2 regions of the Rhizobium sp. R86522 genome follow, and region 1 is predicted to be linked to the other one. Evidence: riboswitches for the same ligand, from Rfam matches in the RefSeq annotation. Region 1 holds a riboswitch; the other holds the start of a gene.
What was found. Region 1 has a riboswitch for S-adenosylmethionine ahead of metA (homoserine O-succinyltransferase). Riboswitches for the same ligand answer to the same signal wherever they lie in the genome.

Region 1 (15,290 bases):
AAGACTGGGACCGTCTCGGGGAGGTCCGCAGCCGTCAGATATCGGGCATTTCCCACTTGCATCGAAGCACATCCTGTCCGGAAAATTCCGGCGTTCTTTCCTGCTTCTATCTGGGTCGCGCCGGCCAAAACTCAAGGCCGGCGGCGGCTCACGAAAAGAGGATCGACGAGAGTTTGCGCCGCGCCATGATGGTGGCCGGGTCTTTCGGCCCCCAGACCTCGAAGAATTGCAGCAGCTGTTTGCGCGCACCATCGTCCTCGAAGGTGCGGTCGCGCTTCATGATCAGCAGCAGATGTTCTGCGGCTTCCTCGCGGCGACCTTCGACATTGCGGATCTTGGCGAGCTTCAAGCGCGCCTCGTGATCGTCGGGGTTCAGCGACAGCGTGTGCTCCAGCGCCACGGGATCACCGAGCTTGCGTGCCTCGTCGATCTGATCCAGCCGCGTGAGAACGGCCTGGATTTCGGCGGCCTTGGCCAGATCTTCGGGCAACTGGCTGACCAGTTCACGGGCGCGCTGGTGCTGGTTGGCGCCGATCATGCATTCAGCGAGGCCGGCAATCGCCTTTGTGTTGTCGGGGTCGGCCTGGAGGATCGCGGCAAACAGCTGTGCGGCACCATCGATGTCTCCAGCTACAAGCAAGCCTGCGGCTTCTTCGAGCACGGCCGCGATCTCGGCTGCCTGATCGGCGCCGGCCGGACCTGCCACCTTGTCGATGAAGGCCTTCACCTGGCTCTCGGGCAGCGCGCCCATGAAGCCATCAGCCGGGCGCCCATTGACGAAGGCGACCACAGCGGGGATCGACTGGATGCCAAGCTGGCCGGCGACCGACGGATGGTCGTCGATGTTCATCTTGACGAGCTTGACGCGGCCACCAGCTTCGTTGACGGCCTTTTCGATGATGGGGGTCAACTGCTTGCACGGACCGCACCAGGGGGCCCAAAAATCGACGAGAACCGGCTGGTTGCGCGATTCGTCCATGACGTCGCGGGCGAAGTTCGCTGTCGTCGTGTCCTTGATCAGGTCACCTGCTGGGGGCGTGCCTTGAGGAGCGCCACCGAACTCCGCCTTGGCCGTCATGGTCTGGTTGCCGTAGCTGCCGTAAGGGTTGCCGTAGTCGCTCATTCTCGCATCTCCCGCCTGTTTCGCAGCCTTTGGGGAGGCTGCCGTCATTGCCGTTAAGATCGTATGTCAGCCCGAGACTTTCAAGACAAGCGGCGTGTGGCCGGTTGCCTCCATGAAGCGGATGAGGTCGTCCCGGCCGATCGAGGTCGTCGCGTCGTTGGAGAGCGGATGGCAATTGATGATGTCATGCTCCATCAGATCCTTGTCGAGCACGAAGGTGACATTCTTGTCCGTGTCGTTGATCGCACCGAAGGCCGTCACCGAGCCCGGAACGACGCCGAGATATTCCATCAGCTTTTCCGGCTTGCCGAAAGACACCTTGCTGGCGGCGCCGATGATCGTGTGCACCGTCTTCAGGTCCACCGATGCATTCTCCTCGACCGTCAGCAGGAAGAAGTTGTCCTTCTTGTCCTTGACGAACAGGTTCTTGGTATGGCCGCCGGGGATCTCATCGCGCAGCGAGACCGATTCAGCGACGGTGAAAACCGGCGGGTGGGTCTTCGTCTTGTGTGCGATCCCGAGTTCGTCGAGGAAACGAAAGAGGTCTTCGGCGGTTTTGGCTGTCGTCATGGCTGTTCTCACTCTGAATCGTCCGGGGCCTTGAGCTCCCACTATCGGATTTCCACCTCAGCAATAGGTCCAGGACCGACGTTTCGCAATCTTTCGTACGCCGCGAAAGCCCGGAAAAGCTGAGCTTTCTCAGGTCGTTGTGCCCTTGTCGAATTTTTTTCGCGCCGATCCGTCATTTCCCTGTTGCATTTGAAAATCGGTTGGGCCATATAGCGCCCGTCGCCGCAAGACGGACGGCCCACGATCCAGACACTACCCCAGGATCGAGGTTATGAGCGGGTGTAGCTCAGGGGTAGAGCACAACCTTGCCAAGGTTGGGGTCGAGCGTTCGAATCGCTTCACCCGCTCCATTCTTCCTTCGGACATTGATTGACGTCGTGGGATTGGTGGCGCCTTTGCGCCGTGGTCGCTGCAACGCGTTACCGGCCGCAGGTTGCCCCGCAGCCGGTTTTCTTCATTCAGGCTTTCGAGAAGACGTAATCCGTTTCCTGGCGCAGGACTTCGCCAGGTCGCAGTACCGCGTTCGGGAAATTCGTATGGTTGATCGCGTCCGGCCAGACCTGTGTTTCCATGCAGAAGCCGGCAAAAGCGCCGTAGCGCCGGCCGTCGAGGCCGGGAACAGCCGGCGATACCTTGCCGCCGGCATAGAACTGCACGCCAGGCTCGGTTGTCAGGATCTCCATGGTCACGCCTGAATTGACGCTGCGCGCCAGGGAGACACTGCGCTTGGCGACCCGGCTGCTCGAGAAGCAGAAATTATGGTCATAGCCGAGTTGCGCGCCATCGACTTCGAGGCGGATCGGGCGCATCTCACGGAAGTCGAAGGCAGTGTTCTCGACCGGCCTGATTTCTCCGGTGGGGATCAGCCGCTCGTCGACCGGCGTAAAGTGATCGGCCGCGATCATCAGATCATGGCCGAGGATGTCCGCACGGCCATCGAGATTGAAATAGGCGTGGTGGCAGACATTGGCGATCGTCGGCTTGTCGGTCACTGTTTCATAGAGGGCAGAGAAGGTGCCGCTGTCCTTCAGCGCAAAACTCGCACGGGTGCGCGTGGTCCCCGGATAGCCGGCGCGACCGTCCGGATCGGTCACCTCCATCACGACAAAATCGCCGCCATGATCGAGGATCGTCCAGTTCTGTCGGCCCATGCCATCAGAACCGCCATGCAGATGGGAGATCCCCTTCTCGTTGAGCTCGAGCTGATAGTCGACGCCATCCAGGGTGAAGCGCCCGCCGCCGATGCGGTTGGCGCAGCGTCCGGGTGTCGCGCCGAAATAGGGGGAATGGTCGAGATAGCCGGCGAGATCCTCGAAGCCGAGCACCAGTGGTGCATCGTGTCCCTCCAGACGCAGATCCTGCAGGACTGCACCAAAGCTGATGATCGATGCCGTAAGGCCCCCACCCTTCAGCACCACCTTCTCGACCGCCTCGCCCGTGGGCATCACGCCGAATATCGTCTTCGTCATCCTGTCGTTTCCTCGCCTGAATTCATCAAAGTCTTTTTTCTGTCGGTCATCGCGCCAATTCGCGGGCTGCCGCCTCCAGGCCGCCCAGCGTCAGCGGATACATCCGGTCGCCGATCAGCCGGCGAATCAGGCCGACGGACATCGTATAGTCCCAGTTCGCCTGCGGAAGCGGATTGATCCAGAGATGCCGGCGGAAATGATCGGTCAATCGCGCCAGCCAGGCCGCGCCGCTTTCCGTGTTCCAGTGCTCGACTGACCCGCCGGGATGGGTGACCTCGTAAGGGCTCATCGCGGCGTCGCCGACGAAGATCAGCCGGTAGTCGGAGCCGAAGGTTCTGATGACGTCGGATGTCGGGATGGTATCGGCGTGGCGGCGCTGATTGTCTTTCCAGACGCGCTCATAGGGGCAGTTGTGGAAGTAAAAATACTCCATATGCCGGAATTCCGAACGCGCAGCGGAAAACAGTTCCTCAACCTCGCGCACATGGTCGTCCATCGAGCCGCCGATATCGAAGAACATCAGCAACTTCACGGCATTGCGTCGCTCGGGTTGGGTCTTCACGTCGAGATAGCCGTGCTCTGCGGTCGAGCGAATGGTGCCGGAGAGATCCAGTTCTTCCGTAGCTCCCTCGCGCACAAAGCGGCGCAGCCGTCGAAGCGCGACCTTGATGTTGCGGGTGCCGAGTTCGACACGGTCGTCGAGATTGCGAAACTCGCGTTGGTCCCAGACCTTCACCGCGCGCCGATGCCGGCTTTCCTCCTGGCCGATGCGTACACCTTCCGGATTGTAGCCATAGGCACCGAAGGGCGAGGTGCCGGCCGTGCCGATCCACTTGTTGCCGCCCTGGTGGCGCTCCTTCTGCTCTGCCAGCCGTCTTTTAAGCGTTTCCATCAGCTTGTCGAAGCCGCCAAGCGCCTCGATCAGCTTCTTGTCCTCGTCGGAGAGGTGTTTTTCGGCGATCTTGCGCAGCCAGTCTTCGGGGATCGTCTGCCGATCGACGCCATCAGCCGCACCCTCACTCAGGATGCCACCGAAGATCTCGGAAAAAACCCGGTCGAAGCGATCAATGAAGCGCTCGTCCTTCACCAGGGTGGTGCGGGCGAGATAGTAGAAACCTTCCGGATCGAAGTCGACCAGACCTGACTGCAGGCCTTCGAGCAGCGCCAGGTATTCCCGCAGGGTCACGGGAACCTTCTCTTCTTTCAGACGCAGAAAAAACGGCAGGAACATCGGATGACAATGGCTCGGTTCATCGGCGGCGGCATCCTGTCATAGCGGACCCCGCCTGTCCTGGCAAAATCCGCTCCCGTCCCCCGTGTCGCTGTCAGCCTGCCAGATCCTTGCCGATCTCATTCAGATCGTATGGCGTCATCTGGTAGATCTCGTTGATCCAGTTGCCGAACAGAAGATGCGCGTGGCCGCGCCAGCGGTTGAGCGGCGTCAGCGTGTCGTCATTGTGCGGGAAATAATTGTGCGGCAGCTTGATCGGAATGCCGGCATTCTTGTCGCGGAAATACTCGTCGCCGAGCGAGGTCGAGTCATATTCGACATGGTTGAACATGTAGAGCCGTTTGGCCCGTTTCTCCTGCACCAGGCACACGCCCATCTCGTCGGATTCGAGCAGGATCTCCAGTTCCGGCACCTTCTCGATGTCTTGGCGACGGACTTCCGTCCAGCGCGAGACCGGCACCTGAAAATCATCAGAGAAGCCGTTCAGGTACACCGAAGAAGGCGCCAGGTTGCGGTGGCGATAGACGCCGAAGGCCTTCTCCTTCAGCGCATGTTTCGGCACCTTGTGGAAGTGGTAGATCGCTGCCATGCCGCCCCAGCAGACATTCATCGTCGAATGCACATTGGTCTCGGTCCAATCAAGGATCTCCTCCAATTCCGGCCAGTAGGTGACTTCCTCGAAGGGCAGGGTCTCGATCGGGGCGCCCGTAATGATGAAGCCATCGAACTTGCGATCCTTTACCTCGTCCCAGGTCTGGTAGAAGGAAAGAAGATGCTCTTCCGGCGTGTTCTTGGCCTTGTGGCCACCGACGCGCACCAGCGTCAGCTCCACCTGTAGCGGCGAGGCGCCGATCAGCCGGGCGAACTGCACCTCGGTCTTGATCTTGTTCGGCATGAGATTGAGCAGGCCGATCTGCAACGGGCGAATGTCCTGGCGAATGGCCATGGTTTCGGTCATGACCCGCACGCCCTCATGCACGAGGGTTTCAAAGGCGGGCAGCGTATCGGGGATCCTGATCGGCATCTTACTCTCGACTTTCCTTGTCACGGCGGTTTCAGACCGCGGAAACAAAAATACCGGCAGCTTTTATATCGCTACCGGTCCTTGGAAAGTCTTCAAACTCGCCTCGGCCCTTTAGCGACTTATTTTACGTGGCTGCAAGCCGGCCGGCCAAATCACCACGGAACACGAGGCCTTTTACGCCTGTCGGGGTTGCGAATCAATGGGGAAGGCGATGGAGGCGTTGGTGCCTCCCCATTGCGGCTTTGCCCCTCATCCGCCCTCGGGCACCTTCTCCCCGCAAGCGGGGAGAAGGCCGAGACATCAACCGCTTGCACCCCCTCTCCCCGCCTGCGGGGAGAGGGTAGGGTGAGGGGCGAAGCCACAAACTCGGCGCCAACCGCCAAAAAAGGGGGACGACTTTCAAAAATCCCACAACAAATTCAAACCCCCACATGTTTTTTCATCCCCGCCCATTTCCACCCTCGTAGACTCATCCCCGTCCCGCCCTCGGATACACCTGACGATGCGATGTCAGGCGAGGCGGGGCCGGCGCCGGGGAGGAGAGTTGTCGCAGATCCAAATCCCCGGCCCGCTGCAACGGTCTCCCTCCGGACGAGGGGGTGGAAGTGACGGTGGACAGCCGGATGCTGGACGCCTGAAACCCCCGATCGGAAGGACGTGCCTCAGAGGCACACAGACAAGGCGCCAATGCTGTCGCGAACATCCAGACAGCGGGGCGAATAAAACGGCGGGGATAAGCGCCAGGCTGCAAATGGCGAGACGATCATCCCCCGGGCGAGGGTCCCGGTCGGAATGGTGCACCATCCGGCGGGAACCTCCCGGGCCACCGGCCAGGCTGAAGCGCCACCTCACGGTGATGCCGCAGCCGGACCCGCGCCCGGTCAATCTTCGGTCCTCGGGTCAAGCCCGAGGATGACGAGGACCGTCGCCGCCTTGCCAGAGAGACGCATGCAGCGGGAATAGACGCCGAACGAGGCGCCAGAAGGAGCCACATAAACTACTTAGACAGGTTGCTTCTGGCGCCTCGTCCGAGACAAATTTCAGACCACCCGGAGGGAGCGATCCCGACCGGCGGCGAAGCTTGGGGTTTTTGACAGCAATAGATTTCCCCTCACCCTGAGGCGCCCGACCTTGTCGGGCCTCGAAGGGCCAGGCCACCACCTCAGCATACGCCCGAGCTGAAGCCGCCGCGCCCGCCTCTCCCCCCTTGTGGGAGAGGTTGCAAAATCGAAGGCTTAGGTGAGCGCAAGCCACCTAAACTTCAGATTTTGCTGGTGAGGGGATCGGTGCTGCGGGCACGCCGAACGGACCCCCTCTCTTGCGATTTCAGATGTTTAGGCGACTTTCGCTCGCCTAATTCATCGAAATCGCTTTCTCCCCCGCCAAGGGGGAGATGGGCCTCACCAGCGGATCACTGCTCGCCGAGCTTCATCGACGGATCGTATTCCTTGCCATGCACCGTCTTCACCACGGCCTGACCACAATACAGCTTGTTCTCGGCGGCGTTGAAGGTGTGGCTTGGCGAGCCGTGCAGTTCCCAGCCCTTATTCAGCGCGTCGGTGACGCGGTGGCAGAAGCTCGAATCATCCGGGCCGGTGAGAAAACGATAGACTTTCATGGCTTGTCCTTTCTGGCAGTGATCAGGGCGAGCTTGGCGAGAAGGCGGGCGGCCTCCTCGGCATGCAGTCGTTCGATCATTCGCCCATCGATGTTGATAACGTTGAGGCCCGCATGGGCCGGGTCGGAGAAGGCGTCGGCGACTAGACGCGCCTCGGCAATCGCTGCATCCGAGGGGCCGAAATGGCGATTGGCGGGTTCGATCTGCGCCGGATGGATCAGCATCTTGCCGTCGAAGCCCATGGCCCTGCCCTGGGCGCATTCGTCGGAGAAGGCCTCGAGGTCGCGAAAATCGTTCGACACGCTGTCGATGACGTCGAGCCCATAGGCCCGGGCGGCAAGTAAGACCTGCATCAGATAGGGCACCAGATAGGTGCGTCCGGGGGCTGCCGGAATGCCGGTCGCCTTGCGCAGGTCGTTCAGCCCAACGACGAAGGCGTCGAGCCGGCTGTCGCTGGTGCGCCCCGAAGAGGCAATCGCTGCCGCGTTGAGCACACCGCGCGGCGTTTCGATCATGGCCCAGATCCTGAGACCTTCCGCCGCATCCTGCTCGCCGATCAGGTCCGCCACGTCCTGCACCGTGACCGGTTCCTCGACCTTAGGCAGCAGCACGGCGTCGGGCAGGCACTGCAAGACGAGCCTCATGTCTTCGCGGAAATGCGGTGTGTCGGAGGCATTGATCCTGACGATGCGCTCGCGATGGCCGAGATCGGAATTTTCCAGGAACTCCAGAAGCTTGTGCCGGGCGTCGGCCTTCCGGTCTTCGGCCACGGAATCCTCGAGATCGAAGATGACGGTATCGCAATCAAGGCCCGTCACCTTCTCCAGGGCGCGGTCGTTGATCGCGGGCACCGTCAGCACGGATCGGCGCAGGCGGGACGGGTGGTGGAAGCGAAAGGAGGAGGCCTCTGATGTCATGGCCGAGTTCTGGCAAGCTTTGCCCGCCCACGCAAGATGACAATTGGGTGAAAGGGCCTTGCAAAGCCTTGGATTAAGGACCACCTTGGTAACTGCGAAAGGACAAGATCATGCAGAACATCCGCTCCGCCGCCTATGCCCTTGTTGGCCTCGCTTTTGTCGGCCTTGCCGCCGCCTTTGCGGTGTCGCTCACTCTGGTGATTGGCGCACTCCTGACCGTGACGCTCGGCGCCCGCATGCTGATGGGCAAGACGAAGCGCGCTCCGGCCTATGTGAAAGCCAAGCGTCGCGATGACGTGCGCGTCTGGAACGACGGCAAGGGTACGATCATCGATCTTTGATCTGGCCGAAGGTCGCTCCATCATCTCACCTGTCCATCGGGTGAGATGTCGCTATCGCTTGGAAAACGGCGATAGAGCCTCCTCAAGATTCTCCTTCAATTTTCTGCGGTTTTGCTCTAGGAGCGAGGCATCAAACGCGCATTAGCCAGATCGAAGGCAGACTGATGGACAAGTTCGTAAAGCTCACCGGTGTCGCGGCACCGCTTCCGGTCGTCAATGTCGACACGGACATGATCATCCCCAAGGATTACCTGAAGACCATCAAGCGCACCGGTCTCGGCACCGGCCTGTTCGCCGAAGCGCGCTACAAGGAAGACGGTTCGGAGAACGCGGATTTCGTTCTCAACAAGCCGGCCTATCGCAACGCGCAGATCCTCGTTGCCGGCGATAACTTCGGTTGCGGCTCCTCGCGCGAGCATGCCCCGTGGGCGCTTCTCGACTTCGGCATCCGTTGCGTGATCTCCACGTCCTTCGCCGACATCTTCTACAACAACTGTTTCAAGAACGGCATTCTGCCGATCGTCGTCAGCCAGTCCGATCTGGACAAGCTGATGGATGATGCCTCGCGCGGTTCCAACGCCGTGCTGACCGTCGACCTGGAAGCCCAGGAGATCACGGGTCCGGATGGCGGCAAGATCGCCTTCGAGATCGACGCCTTCAAGCGCCACTGCCTGCTGAATGGCCTCGACGATATCGGCCTGACACTTGAGAAGGCAACGAGCATCTCGACCTTCGAGCAGTCCAACGCCGCCCAGCGCCCCTGGGCGTGAGCGTCGCTCAAGCGCTGAATTGATGAAGCCGGGCTCGCGCCCGGCTTTTTCTTTGGCCTTAGAAGAAACGGGCCCGCCAGGCTTCGAGCGCTGCGAGCGATACGCCGATCCCGCCACAGACTTCGATGAGCGGTGCCTTGAATTGCTGCAGCCGCTCGGCATGCACATCGGCGACGGCCAGTGCCGCACCGCAGGCAGGCTCGACAAGGATCCGCTGGGCATCGGCGAATTTCAGGCAGGCGGCGACAGCCTCGGCGTCGGTCACCGTGACGCTTTCAATCGGATGCGTTTCGAGAAGCTCGAAGACATGTTGCGCGACCTGGCGCGCGCCGAGCGAATTGGCAATCGAGGTGATGGCCGGCAGCGTCACACGTTCCCCGGCGAGAACGGCAGCGTTCAGGGAAGCGGCACCTTCCGTCTCGACCGCAATGACGGGGATGTCGCGCAGCCCGTTGCGCCGCAGCCCTTCGACGATGCCTGCGAGCAGCCCCCCACCGCCGACGCTCGTCACCACGCAATCGAATTCCGCACCTGATTTGACCACTTCGTCGATGAGCGTTGCGTGGCCTTCCCACAGCAGCGGATGATCATAAGGATGGACGTAGGCGGCCTTGCGTGCCGCCGCGAGCGCCACCGCATGGGCATTCGCCTCGTCGAAGACGGACCCGTGGACCATGACCTTGGCACCTGTCGCGGCAATTCGCGTGCGAACCTCGGCGGACGTGGTTTCCGGCACGACGATCGTCACCGGGACGCCGAGCGCCTTGCCGGCAACGGCGGCGGCAATGCCTGCATTGCCGCCAGAGGCGCAGAAGATTTCCTTCGCCCCCTTGGCGACCTCGTGCTGGCAGAGCAGTCCCACCCCACGCAGCTTGAAGCTGCCGGAAGGTTGCAAGGCATCGAGCTTCAGCCAGAGAGGCAAGCCGCTCGCGCTGTAGTCGGCGGCCGTGCGGAGGAGTGGCGTTTCGATATGAAGGGGAGAAAGCGGCATGGGGCACTCGGGGATGCTGGAGGGATGCAGATCTTTTGGACCTCGGAAACAACCGGGTCAACCGGGAAGCCCCTGCTTGGAATGGCCGGAACCGTACCGTTTCCGCCCTATCTCGCTTGAAATGACCCTGACCCGCGCGTAAGACACCGCGACTTCTTTTTCGAGTGGAGGGTTTCCATGACGGCTCGCAATCTTCTTCTTCTCCCCGGCGACGGCATCGGCCCCGAGGCCATGGCCGAAGTTCGAAAGATCATCGCCTATATGAACGAGGCGCAGGGCGCCGGCTTCGTCACCGACGAAGGTCTTGTCGGCGGTTGCGCCTACGACGCGCATGGAGCAGCGATCTCGGAAGAAGACATGTCCAAGGCGCTTGCCGCCGACGCCGTTCTCTTCGGTGCCGTCGGCGGTCCGAAGTGGGATGATGTGCCCTATGACGTGCGCCCGGAAGCCGGCCTCTTGCGCCTGCGCAAGGATCTCGAGCTCTTCGCCAATCTGCGTCCGGCGATTTGCTATCCCGCGCTTGCCAATGCCTCGTCGCTGAAGCCGGAGCTGGTCGAGGGTCTCGACATCCTGATCGTTCGCGAACTGACCGGTGGCGTCTATTTCGGCGAGCCGAAGACCATTACCGATCTCGGTAACGGCCAGAAGCGCGCCGTCGATACGCAGGTCTATGACACCTACGAGATCGAGCGTATCTCCGCCGTCGCCTTCGAACTGGCCCGCACCCGCAACAATGCCGTTTGCTCGATGGAAAAGCGCAACGTCATGAAGTCGGGCGTGTTGTGGAACCAGGTCGTGACGGCGACGCACAAGGAGAAGTTCTCCGATGTGAAGCTCGACCACATGCTGGCCGATGCCGGCGGCATGCAGCTTGTGCGTGCGCCGAAGCAGTTCGACGTCATCGTCACCGACAACCTGTTCGGCGACATGCTTTCCGACGTGGCTGCCATGCTGACCGGTTCGCTGGGCATGCTGCCGTCCGCTTCGCTCGGCGCTCCGGACGCCAAGACTGGCAAGCGCAAGGCGCTTTACGAGCCCGTTCACGGCTCGGCACCGGACATCGCCGGCAAAGGCATCGCCAACCCGATCGCGATGATCGCATCGTTTGCCATGTGCCTGCGCTACTCCTTCAACATGGTCACGGAAGCCGATCGCCTTGAGAAGGCAATTGCCAATGTGCTGGACAAGGGCATCCGCACCGGCGACATCATGGCCGACGGTTGCCGCCAGGTCGGCACTGTTGAGATGGGTGATGCGATCCTGGAGGAGTTCAAGGCGCTTTCCGCCTGAACTAACTTCTGAGTTCTGATCTGACGGCGCGGGGCAACCCGCGCCGTTTTGCGTTTCCCTGTCGCCGCGCCCAGCTCGGCCCTCTTTCTCTCACTTCACCGTGATCATCCCTGTTCGACAGAAGGTCGCACCCAATGCGGAAATCCGATGTCGTACGCGGCCCGTAATAGTGGTCAGACAAGCAGATGAGAGTGATGCAACCACCGCCCTGTTCGACATTGTTGGAACCTGACCGAGACTGAACCGTTCAGCAAACAATGCCGGCAAATAGGCCTGCGAGAGGCCAGCGGTCCCGAGAGACCATGGAGATGTTCGATGAAAGCCACATCCGCTGACAGACACATCATAAAGTATGCCATGTCACAGCCCTATCTGGAGCGCGAGGAAGAGCTCGACCTCGCGATCCGCTGGAAGGAAAATGACGATCAGGGGGCGCGAAACCGCATCGCCCAGGCGCATATGCGTCTGGTCATTGCCATGGCTTCCAAGTTCCGTGGTTTCGGTCTGCCGCTTAACGATCTGATCCAGGAAGGCTATATCGGCCTTCTCGAAGCGGCTGCCCGCTTCGACCCAGGTCGCGAAGTGCGCTTCTCGACCTATGCCGGCTGGTGGATCCGGGCCTCGATGCAGGACTATATCCTGCGCAACTGGTCGATCGTCCGCGGTGGCACCAGCTCCAGTCAGAAAGCGCTGTTCTTCAACCTGCGTCGCCTGCGCGCCAAGCTCGCTCAGGGCGACAATCGCCTCTCCGACCAGGCGATACACCAGGAAATCGCTTCGGCGCTCGGCGTCAGCCTCGCCGACGTTCAGTCAATGGATGCACGCCTCTCCGGCAACGACGCCTCGCTGCAGACCCCTGTAGCTGGTCGCAATGGCGAAGGTACCGAACAGCTTGAGATGCTGGAGAGCAATGAGGCGCTGCCGGACGAGCAGGTGACGTCCATCATCGATGGCGAACGCTGGAATGGCTGGCTGAAGGATGCAATGAACCGCCTCAACGAGCGTGAAAGCCGGATCATCAAGGCGCGGCGCCTCACGGAAGATGGCGCAACGCTGGAAGAACTCGGCGCCGAGCTCGGGATTTCCAAGGAACGTGTCCGCCAGATCGAAACGCGGGCCTTGGAAAAACTGAAAGTCGCCCTCACGGATAAGGCGCCGAGTGCAGCTCGCCTTGAAATGGCAATGTGAGCGGCAATCACAGATAACAATGAAAAGGCCGGCGGAGATGCCGGCTTTTTCATGCTAACTTCAATGCCTGACGGGCCTGATCAAGGAAGAGGCGCTGGGCGCGCCCTATCTCAGAATGACAGCGTTTGAAGAGAGTATGCCGCGGGTTTCATCACCAGCAGTTTGATTGACGCACAAGGTCGCCCGGGTGGCGACTTCGACTGCATACCCCCTCTGACGGGCGGCAAGGGCGGTCTTTGCGACACAATATCGGAAATCCAGCCCGACAATTCGAAGCTTACCCACGTCGAGCCTTTCCAGAAGCTCGTCCAGCTCGCCCGTCTCGAATGCGTCCTGAACTCTCTTGACAAGGACGTGTTCGGCAAGCCCTTCAAAGGGCTTCGCGATCTGGGTTCCGGGCGTTCCCTCAATTGCTTGGCCTCTCATCGTCAGTCGCGCGATGATCTTTGTCGAAGGGATGGACCACTCCTGACGCACCGCGATGATCGGCAGTTTTTCGGCCTTCGCCTTCGCCACTTCGGCGAGGATGGCTGACATCGCATCCGCCTTTGCTGCGTCCTCATAGGGACCTTCTTCCCAGAACACGGACTGCAGATCGATCAGGAGCAGAGCCGTCCTGGGACGGCTGCCAATAGGCATGCCGGGACTGACGGCACCGATCTTTCTGACGCCATTCGCAAGCCAAACAAGCCCGGAAAGGGCGGCTATGGTAAGGATCTGGCCTATCACTTCGCTTGCTCCTCCCCGTCGGTCTTCAGCTTCTCAAGTAGAATCCTCACCACCTGAAGTGCCGTCTCGATATCACTCGCATCAATCTCGGCGCCGAGCTGTTCCACCAGCCGTTTTTCACGCATCACGACGTCTTCGATCAGGCTCTGGCCCTTGGGGGTAAGCGCAATCATCGTGGATCGCTTGTGACGCGGGTTGGTGCGGCCGACTGTGAGGCCTGCCGCAAGCGTTTCGTTGACCATCAGCTGGACATACTGTCGTTTGATCTCAAGCTTTATCGCGAGTTCGGGTACGCTGGCGCTCCCATGGGCGTGAAGTATCTCAAGTACTGCCCGCATGCGAACGGTCAGCCCGGTGCCGTCCAACCCTCTCTCGACACGCGCCTCCGCGGCCTGCATGAGCGGACGCGACAACCAGATGAGGCGATAAAGCTGTTCAGATTTTCTCATGACAATTACAATGTCATAATGACATTCATGTTGTCAATTCCGGGAGCCATCAAACTGATAGGCGAGCTTGTTCCCGCACGCAGGCTTTCACCAACGGAGCATATGGCATTCGCCGCCTTCAGATATCCGCGGTCTTCCCGTGGATTCGTCTGGGAGGGCCAGGGCGCGACCTTGTCACTCCGAGATGATCTTGACGCGCATGCCTGGGGTGACCGTCGAGGTCGGGCCGAGCGCGTTGATCAGCCGGAAGAGTTCGAGCTTGCGATCCGTGCCCATCATACGTGCCGACAAGGTTCCGACCGAGTCGTTGGAACCGACCGTTACCACGCGGACGCGGAGCGGCTTCAGTGAGGCTGCTTCCTGTGGCGTGATCCGGCGGAAGGAGGCGCGCAGCTGGGCTGCCGTTGTTTCCAGAGCCGGGCTGCCCTTGGGCACTGCCGTCAGGAAACGGAAGATCTGCGGCCCGATCCGGATGACGGTGATATCGAAATCCCAGCGATCGGCGGAGGCGCGGGCGGTTGCCGCTTCCAACCCGTTGACGGTTATGGTGCGGATCGTATCCGGCAGGAGACCGGTTACCCAGCCGCTTGAGATATAGTTCGGCAGGCTGATCTTCTGACTGTCGGCCACGCCGTCAAAACGGATGGCCACATCGCCAGGTCCGGTGGCGAGGACGGCCTCGACCTTGTTGTCGATCTGGAAGCCCTGGGGCACGTCAAAGCGAATTCCGAGTTGCCCATGCAGGAAGGTCTGGCCACGGACGAAGCCTTCCTGGGGGCTGTCGCCATAGAGCAGGCCGTCAATGCCGTTCAGGTAATAGTCGCGGCCGGTTTCGCCATGGCTGCCTTCCGGACCAAAGGCACGTGCATGGCGTTTTGCCAGCTCGACACGCTGCGGCGCGTTCGGATGGCTCGAGAGGAAGTCCAGACTCTGGTCGGCATCGGGATCGACCGAGCTGAACTGGCTGTAGCGGGCCATGGAATCGAGGAAACGGGCGGCGGCATAGGGATCATAGCCGGCTTCACCCAGCGTGCGCACGCCGATGACGTCGGCCTGCAGCTCCTGCTGGCGCGAGAAGGCGGCAAGGCGCAGCTTGCCGCGGGCCAGCGCCTGCTTGCCGGCGAGATCGCTCGACAGAACCTCGGCGACGACGCGGCTCGCAATCACTTCCGCCTCTTCGCGACGCTGGCGTTCGATGCCGTGGTTCGCGGTCACATGCGCCATTTCATGGCTGAGAACGGCTGCCACTTCCGAGGCGTCATTAGCGAGCGCCAGGAGGCCGCGTGTCACGTAGAGATAGCCGCCCGGCAGCGCAAAGGCGTTGATCGCCGGCGAGTTCAGGATGGTGATGCGATAGGACTGGTTCGGGTTTTCCGAAACCGCCGTCAGGGCACCGGCGATGCGGGCGACGAGGCGTTCTGTCTTGGCGTCGGAGTATTCGCCGCCATAGGATGCGACGATGCGCGGGTGTTCACGGGCACCCATCTGGGCGCGCGGATCGCCTTTCTGCACTTCGTCGACGATCTGTGGATTGCTGGAAGGCGCAACGGACGGCTCGTAGGCCTGCTCGAACAGCGACT
Region 2 (15,290 bases), 710 kb from region 1:
TCTCTGCCACCGACGATCCCGTCACCATACGCCGGGCCCTCGAGCTCGGGGCCTCCGGCTTCATTTCGAAGTCAGCGGGGATCGACGAGATCCGCGCGTCGATCCAGTCGGTCCTGGAAGGTGATATCGCCACGCCTGCAAGCTACCAGGGCGGGCAGGAGACGGATCCTGACGTGGCCGATCTGATCAACCGGCTGCGCACGCTTACGCCGCAGCAAAGCCGTGTGCTCGGCATGCTCGGCGAAGGGCTGCTCAACAAGCAGATCGCCTATGAACTCGGCGTGTCGGAAGCAACGATCAAGGCGCATGTCTCGGCGATCCTCTTGAAGCTCAAGGTGGACAGCCGCACCCAGGCCGTGATCCAGCTTGGCAAGATCAATATGGCCATGGTCGCCTGAGACAGACGAGAGGATTTTATTCCTTTTTGCTTTACTATCGGCCTTTGCTGATCTATTGTTTTCGCCATTGCCGGACCGGGGATCCGAAGTGTTCCGGCGCTGAAGAGGCGCGAACATGCTTTCGCATGACAGCATATGGGCCGCGATCGATCGGCTGGCGGAGCAGCATTCGCTGACGCCTTCAGGACTTGCGCGCCGTGCTGGCCTCGACCCCACCTCCTTCAACAAGTCCAAGCGTGTCGGTGCTGATGGCCGGATGCGCTGGCCCTCGACCGAATCCATCGCCAAGGTGCTGGAAGCGACCGGCGCCAGTCTTGACCAATTCATGCGCTATGTCTCGCCAGACGCCTTGCGCGGCAGCCCGCTGCCGCAGGGGACATTTCCGCCGCAGGCAAGCTCGATCCCCCTGCTCGGCATGGCCCAGGCGGGTGCCGGCGGATTTTTCGACGATGGCGGCTTCCCTGCCGGCCAGGGCTGGGATCTCGTCGAGTTCCCGGCGGCGCCCGGCCGCAACAACGGCGTCTACGCGCTGGAGGTCCAGGGCGAGAGCATGAAGCCGCTCTACCGCGACGGCGACATCCTGATCGTCGAGCCGGGTGCGCAAGTCCGCCGCGGTGACCGCGTCGTGGTGAAGACCCGCGAGGGCGAAGTCATGGCGAAGATCCTCGCACGGCAGAGCGCAAAATCGATCGAGCTGCAATCCCTCAATCCGGATCACCCTCCGCGCATGCTGGACATGGGCGATGTCGAATGGGTGGCGCGGATCATCTGGGCGAGCCAATAGGAAAACGCGCCTATGCGACGGATCAGCACCTTCATCGCCGGCGCGATCGGGCTCCTCCTGTGGGCCTATCTCGTCATGGCGGCCGGAGCGACGCTCCGCGAAGATCCTGTCGATTACAATATCGAGGATTTGGACGTGCCGGATCCGTCGGAGCTCGACCTGCCCGATGTCGGCTTCCTTCAGGATGACACGACCGGACAACCGACAGTGATGGAAGCCAGACGGCAGGTGCGCAGCATCGAACCGGATGCCTTCGGATCGCCGGCCTTTGCCGACGCGCAAGACCTCGAACGGGTGGCGGCGCGCGCACCGTTGTCCAACGCCGCCGAGCGCACCAAACCGAAAGTGGTTCTGCTGCATCGGCCGTCGAGCCTCGCTGCCGGGGTCGTCGCCTTCGGACCGGATCAGCGCGTACGCCTGGCTGATCTGATCGAGACGCCTGTGGGCCGCAGCTGCACCACGGCGAAGGGCGACGTCTGGCCCTGTGGCGCCATGGCACGCACGCAGCAACGCCAGTTCCTGCGAAACCGGTCGCTCACCTGTGAAACAACCGCAACAGCATGGCAGGGCGAGATCCGCACACGATGCTGGGTGGGCGTCCAGGATGTTTCGTCCTGGCTTGCAAAATACGGATGGGCAGAGGCGGAGGCGGGCTCCGCACTTGCCGACCTGACCGAGGAAGCCCGTGCCGCAAGACGCGGGCTTTTTGGTGAGCCCGCACAACGGGCCGGCGCGCTCCCTTGAAACGCCTGGCCGCCCCTCCTACTCTTTGCCCACATCAACTGGAAAGCCTCATACATGAACAAGCCCGTATCCCCGGAAGAAGCCCTGATCTTCGTCATGGTCATGGCGTCTGCCGTCGACAATGCCATGGCCGAAAAGGAACTTGTGCGCATTGGCCAGCTGATCGATATTCTTCCAGTCTTCGAGAATTTCGACAAGGAGCGCCTGATCGAGGTATCACAGCGCTGCGCGAGCCTGCTTTCCGGGCCTGAGGGTCTGGACATCGCGCTCGAAACCATTCGCGACGCCCTGCCGGAATGGCTGCATGAGACCGCCTATGCGCTGGCTGTGGAAATCGTTGCCGTCGACCTGACCCTTCGCGCCGAGGAAATGCGCCTGCTGCAGCTGCTGCGGGATCGTCTTGCGCTGGACAAGCTCACCTGCGCCGCTCTGGAGCGCAGCGCATCGGCCCGCTATCGCCAGATCTGATCGCCTCAGAAAAGCCCGACCGGGAAATAGCGCAGATAGATTTCTTCCAGCCGCCCGTCCTTCGACAGCGCAGCAAGGGCGCTGTCGAGCGCGGCGGAAAGGGCTGTGTCCTGTCCGCCGACCATGAGGGTCATGCCTTCGCCGAGATGGCGCTCCGACAAAAAGGGGCCATCGAGAAAGCCGCAGCAGCCAGCGGCTTCAGGGCTCATCATCCAGAAGGAGAGTTGCAGGGCATCAGCGAAGACAGCCTCGACCTGACTTCCCTTCAGCCCGGCCATGAGCGCTCCCTGGTCCTCGAAGGTCGTCGGTGTGATGCCGGGAAAGAAAGCCTTCAACATGGCTTCGTGCGCTGTATCCTTGACGACGCCAACCTTGCGGCCGGAGAGAGCCTGGGCATCCTGACGAGCAAGGACAACGTCGTTTCGCCTGAGGAAACGCGCAGGCAACAGAAGATAGGGTCGCGTGAAATTGAACCTTTCGCGCATTTCCTCCGTCACCGCGATGCCCGCCATCACCGCTTCCCCCTGCCCGCTTTCCAGCGCCGAGGTCAACTGTTCATAAGGCAGAGCCTGGATCTGGCAGCGGGTCTGAAGACCGAGCTCGTCACAGAGCGCGCGCGCAAGATCGACATGGAAGCCCGTCAGCCGGCCGCTCTGGTCGATGAAGTTGAAAGGCGGAAAATCCGTGGTGGTCAGGAAACGCAGCCGAAGCACGCTGCTGACATCCGGCCGCACCAGCCGTTCGCGTGTGTCGAAGAGGACAGGAAGATCGGTTTCCTGAGCCCGCACAGGCGGCGCGGACAGTAGCGCGACGAGAAGAATCGCGGTGACCCAGGGCCACAACCCCACAAAATCTAGGGATGTAACTTTTGCGCGCATCTCTATCATCTTCAACCGTGGTCAGGGTGGGGCGTCGTTCAGACCGGATGACGTGTAGCAGCTTGGTGTGGACGAGGGAATATGGCCCGCGGATGGTCGCCGCGCGCCCAGGATCAACGCGGGGGCAAGAGCAGCGGAGCGCGGTAAACGCGGCCGATATGGAGAGTCTGAGCCGGCTGAAATGCGAAGCCCGGTTGCTGCACGTGCTCGGCATTTCCAAACCGATGATTGCCCGGATGGCGAAGCGCGCCGCTGTCAACGGGACCTCTGTCGAGGCCGAACTGCTCGCCAGCGGCACCGTCGAGGAAGAGGCCTATTTTGCGGGTCTGGCGCGGATGTATGGCCTGCCCTTCCTGCCGGAAATCGATCCTTCGTTGCTTGTGGACCATGCTTACAGCGACACCCAGCTCGCGGAGCCGCGCATGCTGCGGCTGCACTATAGCGACCGGCCGCCGATCGTGGCGATTGCCCCGCACATTCTCAACATGGAGGGCCTCGCAAAACGCTTCGGTCGGAACGGACCGGGCGCCGGCACCCTGGTCGTGACGACGACGACTGCCATCCGGCGTGCCAGCTGGAAGGTCGGGGAGAGCAGACGCGTAGGCCAGGCCGTGCGCGGCCTGTTCGATACGCTCCAGCCGCTTTCGGCTCGGCTCGTGGTGACCGGTGACCAAGGCTTCGTGGCCGGGGCCGGGCTCTGTCTGATCTGTCTTTTTTCGATCATGGCGCCGATGCTCGCCGCCGTCATCAGTCACCTCACACTTTCGCTCTTTCATACGGCTGCTCTCCTGCTGCGCATGGCCGTCGTCTCGCATGGGCGACGCCCCCGGGTCTGCGAAGCAAAGCTCGAGCATGGCAGCGATGTTCTGCCTGTCTACACCGTCATGGTGGCGCTTTATCGGGAGGCCGATGTCGTGCCGCAACTACTCGCAGCCCTCGACGAGCTCGAATGGCCGCGCAGTCTCCTGGACGTCAAGCTGGTCTGCGAGGCCGATGATCACGAGACGATCGAGGCGATCCGTCGATCCAATCCCGGCCCTCATGTCGAGGTGGTGGCCGTGCCGGCCATGGCGCCGCGCACCAAGCCCAAGGCACTCACCTATGCTCTGGCCGGCGCACGCGGGGAGTTCCTCACCATCTACGATGCCGAGGATCGGCCACATCCGCAGCAGTTGAGGGAAGCCTATCACGCCTTCCGGCTCGGTCCGCCGGATCTCGCCTGCCTGCAGGCGCCGCTCGTGATCGGCAATGCCGGCGAAAGCTGGATCAGCGCCATTTTCGCGCTCGAATATTCGGCGCTGTTCCGCAGACTACTGCCAGCCCTCGGCTACTACCGCATGCCACTGCCACTCGGCGGCACCTCCAACCATTTCAAGACCGCCCTCCTCAGAGCCAGCGGCGGCTGGGATCCCTACAACGTCACCGAAGATGCGGATCTCGGCATGCGTCTCTACAGAATGGGGTATCGATCATCGACCCTGACGCTGCCAACCTACGAGGATGCGCCGACCGATTTCCGGATCTGGCTTGCGCAGCGGACCCGCTGGTACAAGGGATGGCTGCAGACCTGGCTAGTGCTGATGCGCCAGCCCCTGCGAACCGCGCGCGACATGGGATTTCTGTCCTTTCTCGTCTTTCAGCTCCTGGTCGGCGGCATGCTGATTGCAGCGCTCAGCCATCCCGGCCTGATCGTCTTCCTCACGCTGCTTGCGGTCTCCCTGATGCAGGTCCCGGTTGCCCAGCCGAGCCTCTTCACGACGATCTTGCTCGCCATGGACATATTCAACATCCTCGGAAGCTACGCGATCTTCTTCGTGCTCGGCGCGACCCCGATGAGCAAGGGCGAGAAGGAGGGCGTCGGCTGGAAATGGGCAATGATCCCGGTTTACTGGATGGCCGTGTCGCTGGCGGCCTGGAAGGCCGTGATCGAACTCAGGCTGAAGCCTTTTCACTGGAACAAGACACCGCATCGCCCCAGTCGAGCCATTTTGCCGGCGTCCGAGTGATTGCTCGGACGCCATCGGCACCATAGTGTTGAAGCAACAAATCCGATCGGGAGACGACGAACATGGTGACACTGCTCGGCATTTCGGGAAGCCTGCGCAAGGGCTCGCTCAACACGGCTCTGATGCAAGCTGCCGCAGCCTTGCCGGCAGACGGTTACCGGATGGAAACAGCCGGCATTCACGGCATACCGCTATATGACGGAGACCTGGAAGAAGCCGAGGGCATCCCGGCAGCTGTCACCGCGCTCAAGCAAAAGATCATCGCCGCCGACGGCGTGATCCTGTTTACGCCCGAATACAACAACGGCATCCCCGGCGCCTTCAAGAATGCCATCGACTGGCTGTCACGCCCCTCTTCCGACATGGGCAAGGTTTTCGGCAACAAGCCCTTCGCGCTCGTCGGCGCTTCACCCGGCAATTTCGGCACGTTGCTCAGCCAGAACGCCTGGCTCTCGGTGCTGCACACGCTCGGCTGCCGGACATTTTCGGAAAAGCGGCTGATGGTATCTCGGGCCCACACGCTGTTCGATGCCGACGGCAATCTCACCGACGAAGCGACGGCCAAGCGGCTCGGCGACCTGCTGGCAGCGTTTGCGAAGTTTGCGGGGAAGTAGGGAGGATAGCTGGAGCGGGTGAAGGGAATCGAACCCTCGTATTCAGCTTGGGAAGCTGCTGCTCTACCATTGAGCTACACCCGCGCGCGGTCTGACGAATCCAACAGTTCGGCCGAAGTGTCAAGCCGAATGGAATACAAAGCGGCGCGGTGACGCCCCTCTTTCGTCAGGGCAAACGGAAGTGTTTCGACAGCTTTAAGCCCTGCGCCTGATAGTTGGAGCCGAGGCCCGTGCCGTAGAGGCCTTCCGGGCGCTCCTGCATGTGCTCGTAGACCAGGCGACCGATGACCTGGCCGTGCTCGAGGATGAAGGGCACTTCGTGGCTGCGGACTTCCAGAACCGCGCGACTGCCTGAGCCGCCGGCCGGCGCATGGCCGAAGCCCGGATCAAAGAAGCCGGCGTAATGCACGCGGAACTCGCCGACCAAGGGGTCGTAGGGTGTCATTTCGGCGGCATAGAGCGGCGGCACATGCACGGCCTCGTTCGAGACCAGGATGTAAAACTCGTCCGGATCGAGGATCAGTTCGTCGCGGCCGCGGCTGTAGAGTGGCTCCCAGAAATCCAGCACCTCGTGGGCGCCTTTGAGATCAACATCGATGACCGAGGTGTGGTGCTTGCCGCGATAGCCGATCAGGCCTTGCGGCCCCGATCCCTTCAGATCGATCGACAGCGCAATGCCACCGCCCGAGACATTCGGCATGTCGCTCGCCACCAGCGTCTCGGCCTTGTGCAGGTCGAAGAGTTCGGCCTCGCCGAGCAGCGCATGGCCGGTGCGGAAGCGGATCTGCGAGAGGCGCGAACCGCGGCGTACGATGATCGGGAAGGTGCGCGGCGAGATTTCGAGATAGAGCTGACCCTTGTAGCCGGCCGGCACCTTGTCGAATTCCTGGGCGTAATCGACCATCACCCGGGTGAAGATGTCCAGGCGGCCGGTCGAGCTCTTCGGATTGGCGGAAGCCGAGATCTCCGCCGGCAGGTCGAGGCTTTCCATCAGGGGCACGATGTAGACGCAGCCGGTTTCGAGCACCGCCCCGTTTTCGAGATCGATCTCGTGCAAGGTCAGGCGTTCCAGCTTCTCGGCAACCGTATGGCCCCTGCCCGGCATGAAGCTGGCGCGCACCCGGATCGCCTTGCCGCCCAGCCTCAAGTCCAGGCTTGCCGGCTGGATCTGGTCGTGGTCGAGCATGGCTTCGCTGATCAGCTGTCCCTGGCCGAACAAGGCGCCGATGGCGCGGTCCGCCAGAATGCCGGGTTTACTGGTCATTTTCTCTATCCTGTTTGGGCTCGACAAAACCAAAGCCCACCAATTGACGCAAGGCCCGCGAAGGCGTAATTGCTGCCTTATCCCGTGGTGATTTGGCCGGTCGGCTTGCAGCCACGTTAAACAAGTGGCTAAATAGACCGGGTTTACGAAACCGGTCCGTTCACGCGACCGGTTTTTTTGTGTTCGAAAGGCACGTGCATGAGCAAGAACTGGCGCCCGGCCACCACCCTCGTCCATGGCGGCACGCTGCGCTCTCCTTATGGCGAGACGTCTGAAGCGATCTTCCTCACCCAGGGCTTCGTCTATGAAAGCTCGGAAGCGGCAGAAGCCCGCTTCAAGGGCGAGAACGACGGCTATATCTACGCCCGCTATGGCAGCCCGACCAATGACATGTTCGAAAAGCGCATGTGCATGATGGAAGGCGCCGAGGATGCGCGTGCTATGGCGTCGGGTATGGCGGCCGTTGCTGCTGCCGTGCTCTGCCAGGTCAAGGCCGGCGACCATATCGTGGCCGCACGCGCCCTGTTCGGCTCCTGCCGCTATGTCGTCGAGACGCTGGCGCCGCGCTACGGCGTCGAGTGCACCCTGGTCGATGGTCGCGACCTTGCAAATTGGGAAGCGGCGATCCGTCCAAACACCAAGGTAATGTTCCTCGAAAGCCCGACCAATCCGACGCTCGAAGTGATCGACGTCGCAGGCGTTGCCAAGCTCGCCGATCAGATCGGCGCGAAGCTGATCGTCGACAACGTCTTTGCGACCCCCCTCTTCCAGAAGCCGCTGGAACTCGGCGCGCATGTCGTCGTCTATTCGGCGACCAAGCATATCGACGGTCAGGGCCGCTGCCTTGGTGGCGTCGTCCTGTCGTCGAAGGAATGGATCAACGAGAACCTGCACGACTATTTCCGCCACACGGGCCCTGCCATGTCGCCGTTCAACGCCTGGACGCTGCTCAAGGGCATGGAAACGCTGCCGCTGCGGGTGAAGCAGCAGACCACGAGTGCTGCAGCGATTGCCGATTTCCTGGCGGAACAGAGTGCCGTTGCCAAGGTCATCTATCCCGGTCGCAAGGACCACCCCCAGGCCGACATCATCGCAAAGCAGATGACAGGCGGCTCAACGCTGGTCTGCTTCGAGCTGAAGGGCGGGAAGGAAGCCGCTTTCAAGCTTCAGAACGCCATGGAGATCGTCAAGATCTCCAACAATCTCGGCGATGCGAAGAGCCTGATCACCCATCCGGCGACGACGACGCACAAGAACCTTTCCGACGAGGCCCGGGCAGAGCTCGGAATTTCGGGGGTACGGTTCGCTTCTCCTGCGGGATCGAGGATACGCAGGACCTGCTGGACGACTTCGCACGGGCACTCAAGGCAGTCTGAACGCAACGCCCGCGATCATGTAAGCAAATATTTCAGCCGCGACAGGCGTTGCGGCTGGAGCATTGGCCTTGACGTAAGCAGTTGCGTCGTTATCCCTTCAAAAGGCATGGTGTTTGTGTGTCGCCCTTGCTGCCGCCACAATGAGCGCCATCTCTATCAATGTTGATGACAAGCTTTCTCAGGGTCCAGGCATGTATCGCGCGCTGACACGGGACATAGAGGTTCTGGTCGAACCTTACTATCTCGAGGAACAGTCGGACCCCGATGACAGCCGCTATGTCTGGGGCTACCGGATCGTGATCTCCAATCGCTCGGGAAAACCCGTGCGGCTAACCCATCGTTACTGGCACATTACCGACCAGAACGGTCAGGTTGACGAAGTGAGCGGCCCGGGCGTTGTTGGCGAACAGCCGCGCCTTAATCCTGGCGATACCTACGAATACTCGTCCGGCTGCCCACTCGATACGCCCTCCGGCATGATGTACGGCACCTACCGCATGGAAACCGACGACGGAGAGGCCTTCGACGTCGAGATCCCGGCATTTTCCCTCGACAGCCCAGGCATGGTCCGCACCCTCAATTGATGATTGCCAGTTGAGTTGACTGGCACCAACCGCTATCTGGAGACATCGATCCCGACGCCATCCAGAGGGCCAAACCGGCATGAGCATTACCCATCTCGTCACCCATAGTGGCGGCTTCCATGCTGACGAACTGCTATCGTCCGTCATCCTCTCGCGGCTTTACCCAGACGCACAGATCGTGCGCAGCCGCGCGCCAGACTGGATCACTCCGGCATCCGATAGGATCATCTACGATGTTGGCGGCGCCTATGACGCCGAAGCGCAGATCTTCGACCATCATCAGCGCGGCGCACCGCTTCGAGACGACGGTCAGCCCTACAGCTCCTTCGGGCTCATCTGGAAGCATTATGGGCGCGCCTATCTTGCGGCCATGGGTCTGCCGGCCGATCATATCGAGGCGATCCACCAGGGCTTCGATGCGAAATTTGTTCTGCCCATCGACCTGATGGACAATGGCGCGCTCAGCCCGGCAACGGCCGGGCCACTGGCCGATCTCACCCTGCCGAGCCTCCTCGAAACGCTGAAGCCCGTTTTCGACAACAAGGAGCCCGGCGCCGACGATCACGGCTTCCAGTCCGCCCTTTCGATTGCACGGATGATCGTCGAAGCCGCCATCGGCCAGCGGGCGGCCAAGCTGCGTGCAGAGACCATGGTTCTGGAAGCGATCGCAGCGACAGGCGAAGGTCGCGTCCTGGAATTGACGATGGGCATGCCATTCCGCCCGGCCATCGTCAAGGCAGGCGCCGACCATCTGCTCTTCGTCATTCACCCGCGCGACAAGGACTGGTGCATTACCGGGATCCGCAAGGCGGAAGGCAGTTTCGAGCAGCGCGCGGACCTGCCCGCTGCCTGGGCAGGTTTGAGCAATGGCGATCTGGAGGCCGTCTGCGGTGTGAAGGGTGCCACCTTCTGTCACAACGGCCGCTTCATCGCGGCGGCAAATTCGCGTAACGCGATCCTCGACATGGCGGAAATCGCGGTCGAGCAGGTAATCGGCGATCGCCCGGCATCATAAGAAGCGTGGGCCTTATCGGCGCCCGCTACGCTCTACACAAAGAAACGGCCGGATCACTCCGGCCTTCTCATATTCAGCGCTTCACTGGATCAAGCCGGCGTCAGCTCTCCCGGCTCGAAATCATAGTTGGTCGAGCAGAATTCGCAGGTCACAGTGATCGTGCCGTCTTCGGTGCTCGCCTCGATCTCTTCAGCGGAGAAGCCCTGGAGAACCCCCTTCAGGCGCTCGCGCGAGCAACTGCAGCGGTCGTAAACCGCCTTTGGCTCGTAAGCCCGCACACCCCGCTCGTGGAAGAGGCGGAACAGCAGCCGTTCGATACCCACCTGCGGATCGGTCAGTTCGTCGGCATGGATCGTCTCGACCAGCATGCGAGCCTCATCCCAGGCATCGTCGCCGTGCAAATCGGCATCCCGGTCGTCGCCGTCTCCACCGTGCAGATCCGGCTGGCGCATCCGCTCCGGCGCATCCGGCAGGAACTGGGCGATGAGACCACCTGCCCGCCATGTGCGACGTGGCTTGCCGTCTGCATCCCGATCGAAGAGTTCGGCGGCTCCCAGGCGTACGCGTGTCGGGATCTGTTCCGACTGGCGGAAGTAGACGCCGGCAATGTCTTCCAGCGACGTTCCATCGAGCGGCACAATACCCTGATAGGGCTGCATGAAGGAGCCCTGATCAATGGTAAAGGCAAGCACGCCTTCGCCGAGGAGCTCCTCGGGCGAAGCACGACCGGCCGCGACTGCATCGGCCACAGCCTGCTCGTCGAAGCGGGCATAGGCGCGCACGTTTTCAGGCGAGCTGAAATCGGCAACCAGCAGGTCGACCGGGCCATCGCCCTTGGTCTGGACCGTGAACTTGCCCTCGAACTTCAGCGATGTGCCGATCAACACCGTCAAGACTATGGCTTCGGCGAGAAGCCGCGCGACCGGCGCCGGATAGGCGTGACGGTCGAGAATGGAATTGATCAGCGGTCCGAGCTGGACCGCGCGGCCGCGCACGTCGAGGCCCTCCACCTGGAAGGGAACCACACGATCGTCACCGGCGAAACCGAATTCGCCGAGTTCTGCTTGTCTCATCGACATGAATGTACTCCCGGCACTTGAAGCGCCAAACGCTGGGCCCGAGCGGCCCGATCAGAAACGGCACAGATGGGATCACCCGTGCCAAAGGTCAAGTCGGGCGCCAAAGCCCCTGCCCGGCCTCAGATCGCGCCGAGGCACCAGGCAAGGATCGACTTCTGCGCATGCAGGCGGTTCTCGGCCTCGTCGAAGACCACCGACTGCGCGCCATCGATCACCTCGTCGGTGACTTCTTCGCCGCGATGGGCCGGCAGGCAGTGCAGGAAGAGGGCCTCCTCCTTCGCCTTCTTCATCAGCTCCGCATTGACCTGGAAAGGCTGGAAGACGTTATGGCCGCGTGCCTTGTGCTCCTGGTTCATCGACACCCAGGTGTCCGTGATCACGGCGTCAACGCCGGCGACCGCACGATCGGCATCATGGCACAGCATGATCTCGCCGCCGTTGTTGCGGGCCCAGTTGAGGATCTTGTCATCGGGCTCAGAGCCGAGCGGCACGGCCATGTTCATCCGGTAGCCGAAACGGGCCGCACCTTCGACCAGCGAATGGAGGACATTGTTGCCGTCGCCGGTCCAGGCGAGCGTCTTGCCCGTCACGGGGCCACGATGCTCCTCGATGGTCATGATGTCCGCCATGATCTGGCAGGGGTGGGTGAGATCCGTCAGGGCGTTGATGACCGGAACCGTCGCATGCTCGGCCATCTCCAGGAGACGGGTATGGTCAGTGGTACGGATCATGATCGCATCGACATAGCGCGACAAAACCTTGGCAGTGTCGCCAATGGTCTCGGCGCGACCGAGCTGCATTTCCGTGCCGGACAGGAACAAGGTCTCGCCACCGAGCTGGCGCATGCCGACATCGAAAGAAACACGCGTGCGGGTGGACGGCTTCTCAAAAATCATTGCCAGCATCTTGCCGGCGAGCGGCTTGTCGGCGGTGCCGGCCTTGGTCGCCTGCTTGCGGGTCTTCGCGTCCTCAAGAATGCCGCGCAGGTCCCCGGCCGTCATGGCGGAGAGATCGAGAAAATGCTTCGGAGATGCCATGAATGGGTCCTGTCTTAGGCAGATGCTGCGACTGCGGCCTTGGCGCGGATGTGCTCCGCAGCGTGTTCGATACGGGCGAGACCGTCGCGAGCTTCTTCGGCGGTCACCGTCAGCGGCGGCAGGAGACGGATAACATTGTCGCCGGCGGGAACGCCGAGCAGATGCTCGTCGCGCATTGCCAACAAGAGTTCGGTGTTCGGGATCTTGGCCTTGATGCCGAGCATCAGGCCTTCGCCGCGCACTTCCTCGATCACATCTGGGTAACGATCCTTCAGCGAGGCGAGACCCTGGCGGAAGACGAGCGCTGTGTCGCGAACATTGTCGAGGAAACCGTCGCCGAGCACGACGTCGAGAACAGCATTGCCGACCGCCATACCAAGCGGGTTGCCGCCATAGGTCGAGCCATGCGTTCCGGGTTTCATGCCGTAAGCGGCCTCTTCGGTTGCCAGGCAAGCGCCGAGCGGGAAGCCACCGCCGATGCCCTTGGCGACCGCCATGAGGTCGGGCGTGATGCCGGCCCATTCATGGGCAAAAAGCTTGCCCGTGCGGCCAACACCGCACTGCACTTCGTCGAGGATCAACAGCAGGCCGTGCTCGTCGCAGAGGTCGCGCAAGACGCGCAGCATCTCCACCGGGATCGGACGAATGCCGCCCTCGCCCTGCACCGGCTCAACCAGGATTGCAGCGGTCGCGTCTGTGATTGCCGCCTTGACGGCTTCGATGTCACCAAAAGGCACCTGGTCGAAGCCGGGCGCCTTGGGGCCGAAGCCCTCCAGATACTTCTCCTGGCCACCCGCTGCGATCGTCGCGATGGTACGACCATGGAAGGCGCCTTCCATCGTGATGATGTGGAACTTCTCCGGGTGCCCCTTGGCGAAGTGATAGCGGCGGGCCGTCTTGATCGCGCATTCCAGCGCCTCGGCGCCGGAATTGGTGAAGAAGACGCGGTCGGCGAAGGTCACATCGGTCAGGCGCTTGGCCAGCACTTCCTGCCCCGGCACCTCGTAGAGATTGGAGAGGTGCCAGACCTTGTCGGCCTGATCTTTGAGGGCGCCGACGACATGGGGATGCCCATGGCCGACCGAGGTGACGGCAACGCCGGCGGCGAAATCGAGATAACGCTCGCCACTTTCCGTCACAAGCCAGACGCCCTCGCCTCGCTCGAAACGCAGCGGCGCCCGATTATAGGTCTGATAGAGCGGCGTAGCTTCGGCCATGGCTTTCACGTTCCTTCTCGACGATCCGCCCAAGGGACGGCGCGGCCCTTTGCAGGCCTCGAAACAATTAAAAATGCCGCCTTGCGGCGGCGCGGGCACTATCGGCATTTCACCCTGCAATGTCAACGAATTCCATAGGAATCGCAGGAGTAGGCGCCGATCTGGCCGGCTCGCGCCAGAAGCGTGCGCGACAAGATTCCACCTGTTGCATACTTGACTCACTCGGGAAGCAAGTTGGGGAAAACCGGAAAATCGATTCCAGATGATTCCCCCGACTCTTGTCACGGAGTCAGCGTGCCACTAGGTTAAATTTCATTAATAGATTGCATGCGGCGGAAGTGCTCACCGACAGTAACGAGGCGGTTATGTTTCGAATTCGTTCGAAGCAGGGGTGACGGATTCTGCCATGACAGACGCGAGCGGCGGAGAGAAGTGGCATGACAACTGCGCAATGGAGTGACGACAGGGTCGAAAGACTGAAACGGCTGTGGGCCGAAGGCCTCAGCGCAAGCCAGATTGCGGCACAACTCGGTGGCGTGAGCCGAAATGCCGTTATCGGCAAGGTACACCGACTGAACCTTCCGGGTCGGGCCAAGGCAGGCGGAAGCTCGACTGCGGCACGTCCGGCAAAACGTCCGGCGCAGACCCAGCGTCCGGCGACCTTCCAGAACCGCCCCGCGGCAGCAACGACCACGCGTACCGTGACCCGTGCAGCTGGTGCGACAATGCTGAAGGAAGAGATCGAGGTCGAGGCTTACGAGGAAGTCGAAGTTCGGCGCCCGCTGAACGTTGTCGTGCCGATTTCGCGGCGCCTCGCCCTGACGGAACTGACCGAGCGCACTTGCAAGTGGCCGATCGGCGATCCGATGAAGGACGATTTCCACTTCTGCGGCTGCGAAATCGCTGACAGCGCGCCCTACTGCACCTATCACGCGAAGCTCGCCTATCAGCCGGTGAGCGAACGCCGCAAGGCAGCCCGCTGATATCAAGCGAAGCTTAGAGCATTAAACGGGTCCCGCGGGGCCCGTTTTTCGTTGCCGCCTGTCGCCCGCGAAAAAGGGCCGCAGCGGACAATCCGCGCGGCCCTTGCCCCATGGTGGGTTCGACTTGTCAGGCTTCCATCGAATAGCCGGCACCGCGAACGGTGCGGATGACATCCTGCATGTTGGAGAAGTTGAGAGCCTTGCGCAGGCGGCCGACATGCACGTCGACCGTACGTTCGTCGACATAGATGTCATGGCCCCAGACTCCATCGAGAAGCTGCGAGCGAGAGAAGACCCGGCCAGGCGACGCCATCAGGAACTCCAGAAGGCGGAACTCGGTCGGCCCGAGACGGACCTCGCGGCTCTTGCGATGCACCCGATGCGTCTCGCGATCGAGCTCGATGTCGCCGCAGCGCAAGACGCTGGACAGAACTTCGGGCTTTGCACGCCGCAGCATGGCCTTGACGCGTGCCATCAGTTCCGGGGTCGAGAATGGCTTGACGACATAGTCGTCGGCACCTGTCGCCAGACCACGCACGCGCTCGCTTTCCTCGCCGCGCGCCGTCAGCATGATGATCGGCAGACGCTCGGTCTCGGGTCGCACGCGCAACCGGCGGCACAGCTCGATGCCGGAGACGCCCGGAAGCATCCAGTCCAGGATCAGCAGATCCGGCACGCGCTCCTGAAGCCGGATCTCGGCTTCGTCACCTCGCAGAATCGTCTCGACCTCATACCCCTCGGCTTCGAGGTTATAGCGTAGGAGGACGGACAAGGCCTCCTCGTCTTCTACCACGGCAATCTTCGGCTGCATCAAAAACAAACCTCGCTGGCCAACGTCACTCG

Region 2: it holds a riboswitch for S-adenosylmethionine, as region 1 does, so the genes downstream of both, SJY08_RS16080 (O-succinylhomoserine sulfhydrylase) here and metA (homoserine O-succinyltransferase) in region 1, are expected to answer to the same signal.

The regions. Positions count from the first base shown of each region.
Region 1 is NZ_JAXHBX010000001.1:4,034,224-4,049,513, forward strand. It holds gene SJY08_RS19510 (LON peptidase substrate-binding domain-containing protein) at 1-62, opposite strand, end outside; gene trxA (thioredoxin) at 149-1,123, opposite strand; gene SJY08_RS19520 (prolyl-tRNA synthetase associated domain-containing protein) at 1,190-1,693, opposite strand; tRNA gene SJY08_RS19525 (tRNA-Gly) at 1,969-2,043, shown strand; gene SJY08_RS19530 (aldose epimerase family protein) at 2,152-3,162, opposite strand; gene SJY08_RS19535 (VWA domain-containing protein) at 3,209-4,393, opposite strand; gene metA (homoserine O-succinyltransferase) at 4,488-5,417, opposite strand; SAM riboswitch at 5,509-5,586, opposite strand; gene SJY08_RS19545 (DUF1737 domain-containing protein) at 6,829-7,035, opposite strand; gene SJY08_RS19550 (HpcH/HpaI aldolase/citrate lyase family protein) at 7,032-7,952, opposite strand; gene SJY08_RS19555 (hypothetical protein) at 8,063-8,293, shown strand; gene leuD (3-isopropylmalate dehydratase small subunit) at 8,458-9,063, shown strand; gene SJY08_RS19565 (pyridoxal-phosphate dependent enzyme) at 9,122-10,054, opposite strand; gene leuB (3-isopropylmalate dehydrogenase) at 10,232-11,344, shown strand; gene SJY08_RS19575 (RNA polymerase factor sigma-32) at 11,660-12,532, shown strand; gene SJY08_RS19580 (cysteine hydrolase family protein) at 12,638-13,261, opposite strand; gene SJY08_RS19585 (MarR family winged helix-turn-helix transcriptional regulator) at 13,258-13,710, opposite strand; gene SJY08_RS19590 (M48 family metalloprotease) at 13,885-15,290, opposite strand, start outside.
Region 2 is NZ_JAXHBX010000001.1:3,320,498-3,335,787, forward strand. It holds gene SJY08_RS16035 (response regulator transcription factor) at 1-398, shown strand, start outside; gene SJY08_RS16040 (helix-turn-helix transcriptional regulator) at 514-1,182, shown strand; gene SJY08_RS16045 (thermonuclease family protein) at 1,195-1,926, shown strand; gene SJY08_RS16050 (tellurite resistance TerB family protein) at 1,981-2,394, shown strand; gene SJY08_RS16055 (transporter substrate-binding domain-containing protein) at 2,400-3,272, opposite strand; gene SJY08_RS16060 (glycosyltransferase family 2 protein) at 3,431-5,278, shown strand; gene SJY08_RS16065 (NADPH-dependent FMN reductase) at 5,341-5,892, shown strand; tRNA gene SJY08_RS16070 (tRNA-Gly) at 5,903-5,976, opposite strand; gene SJY08_RS16075 (2'-deoxycytidine 5'-triphosphate deaminase) at 6,059-7,156, opposite strand; SAM riboswitch at 7,231-7,309, shown strand; partial or broken gene SJY08_RS16080 (O-succinylhomoserine sulfhydrylase) at 7,355-8,532, shown strand; gene apaG (Co2+/Mg2+ efflux protein ApaG) at 8,724-9,116, shown strand; gene SJY08_RS16090 (MYG1 family protein) at 9,196-10,131, shown strand; gene SJY08_RS16095 (Hsp33 family molecular chaperone) at 10,221-11,210, opposite strand; gene argF (ornithine carbamoyltransferase) at 11,330-12,247, opposite strand; gene SJY08_RS16105 (aspartate aminotransferase family protein) at 12,262-13,464, opposite strand; gene SJY08_RS16110 (GcrA family cell cycle regulator) at 13,902-14,447, shown strand; gene phoB (phosphate regulon transcriptional regulator PhoB) at 14,575-15,258, opposite strand; gene phoU (phosphate signaling complex protein PhoU) at 15,284-15,290, opposite strand, start outside.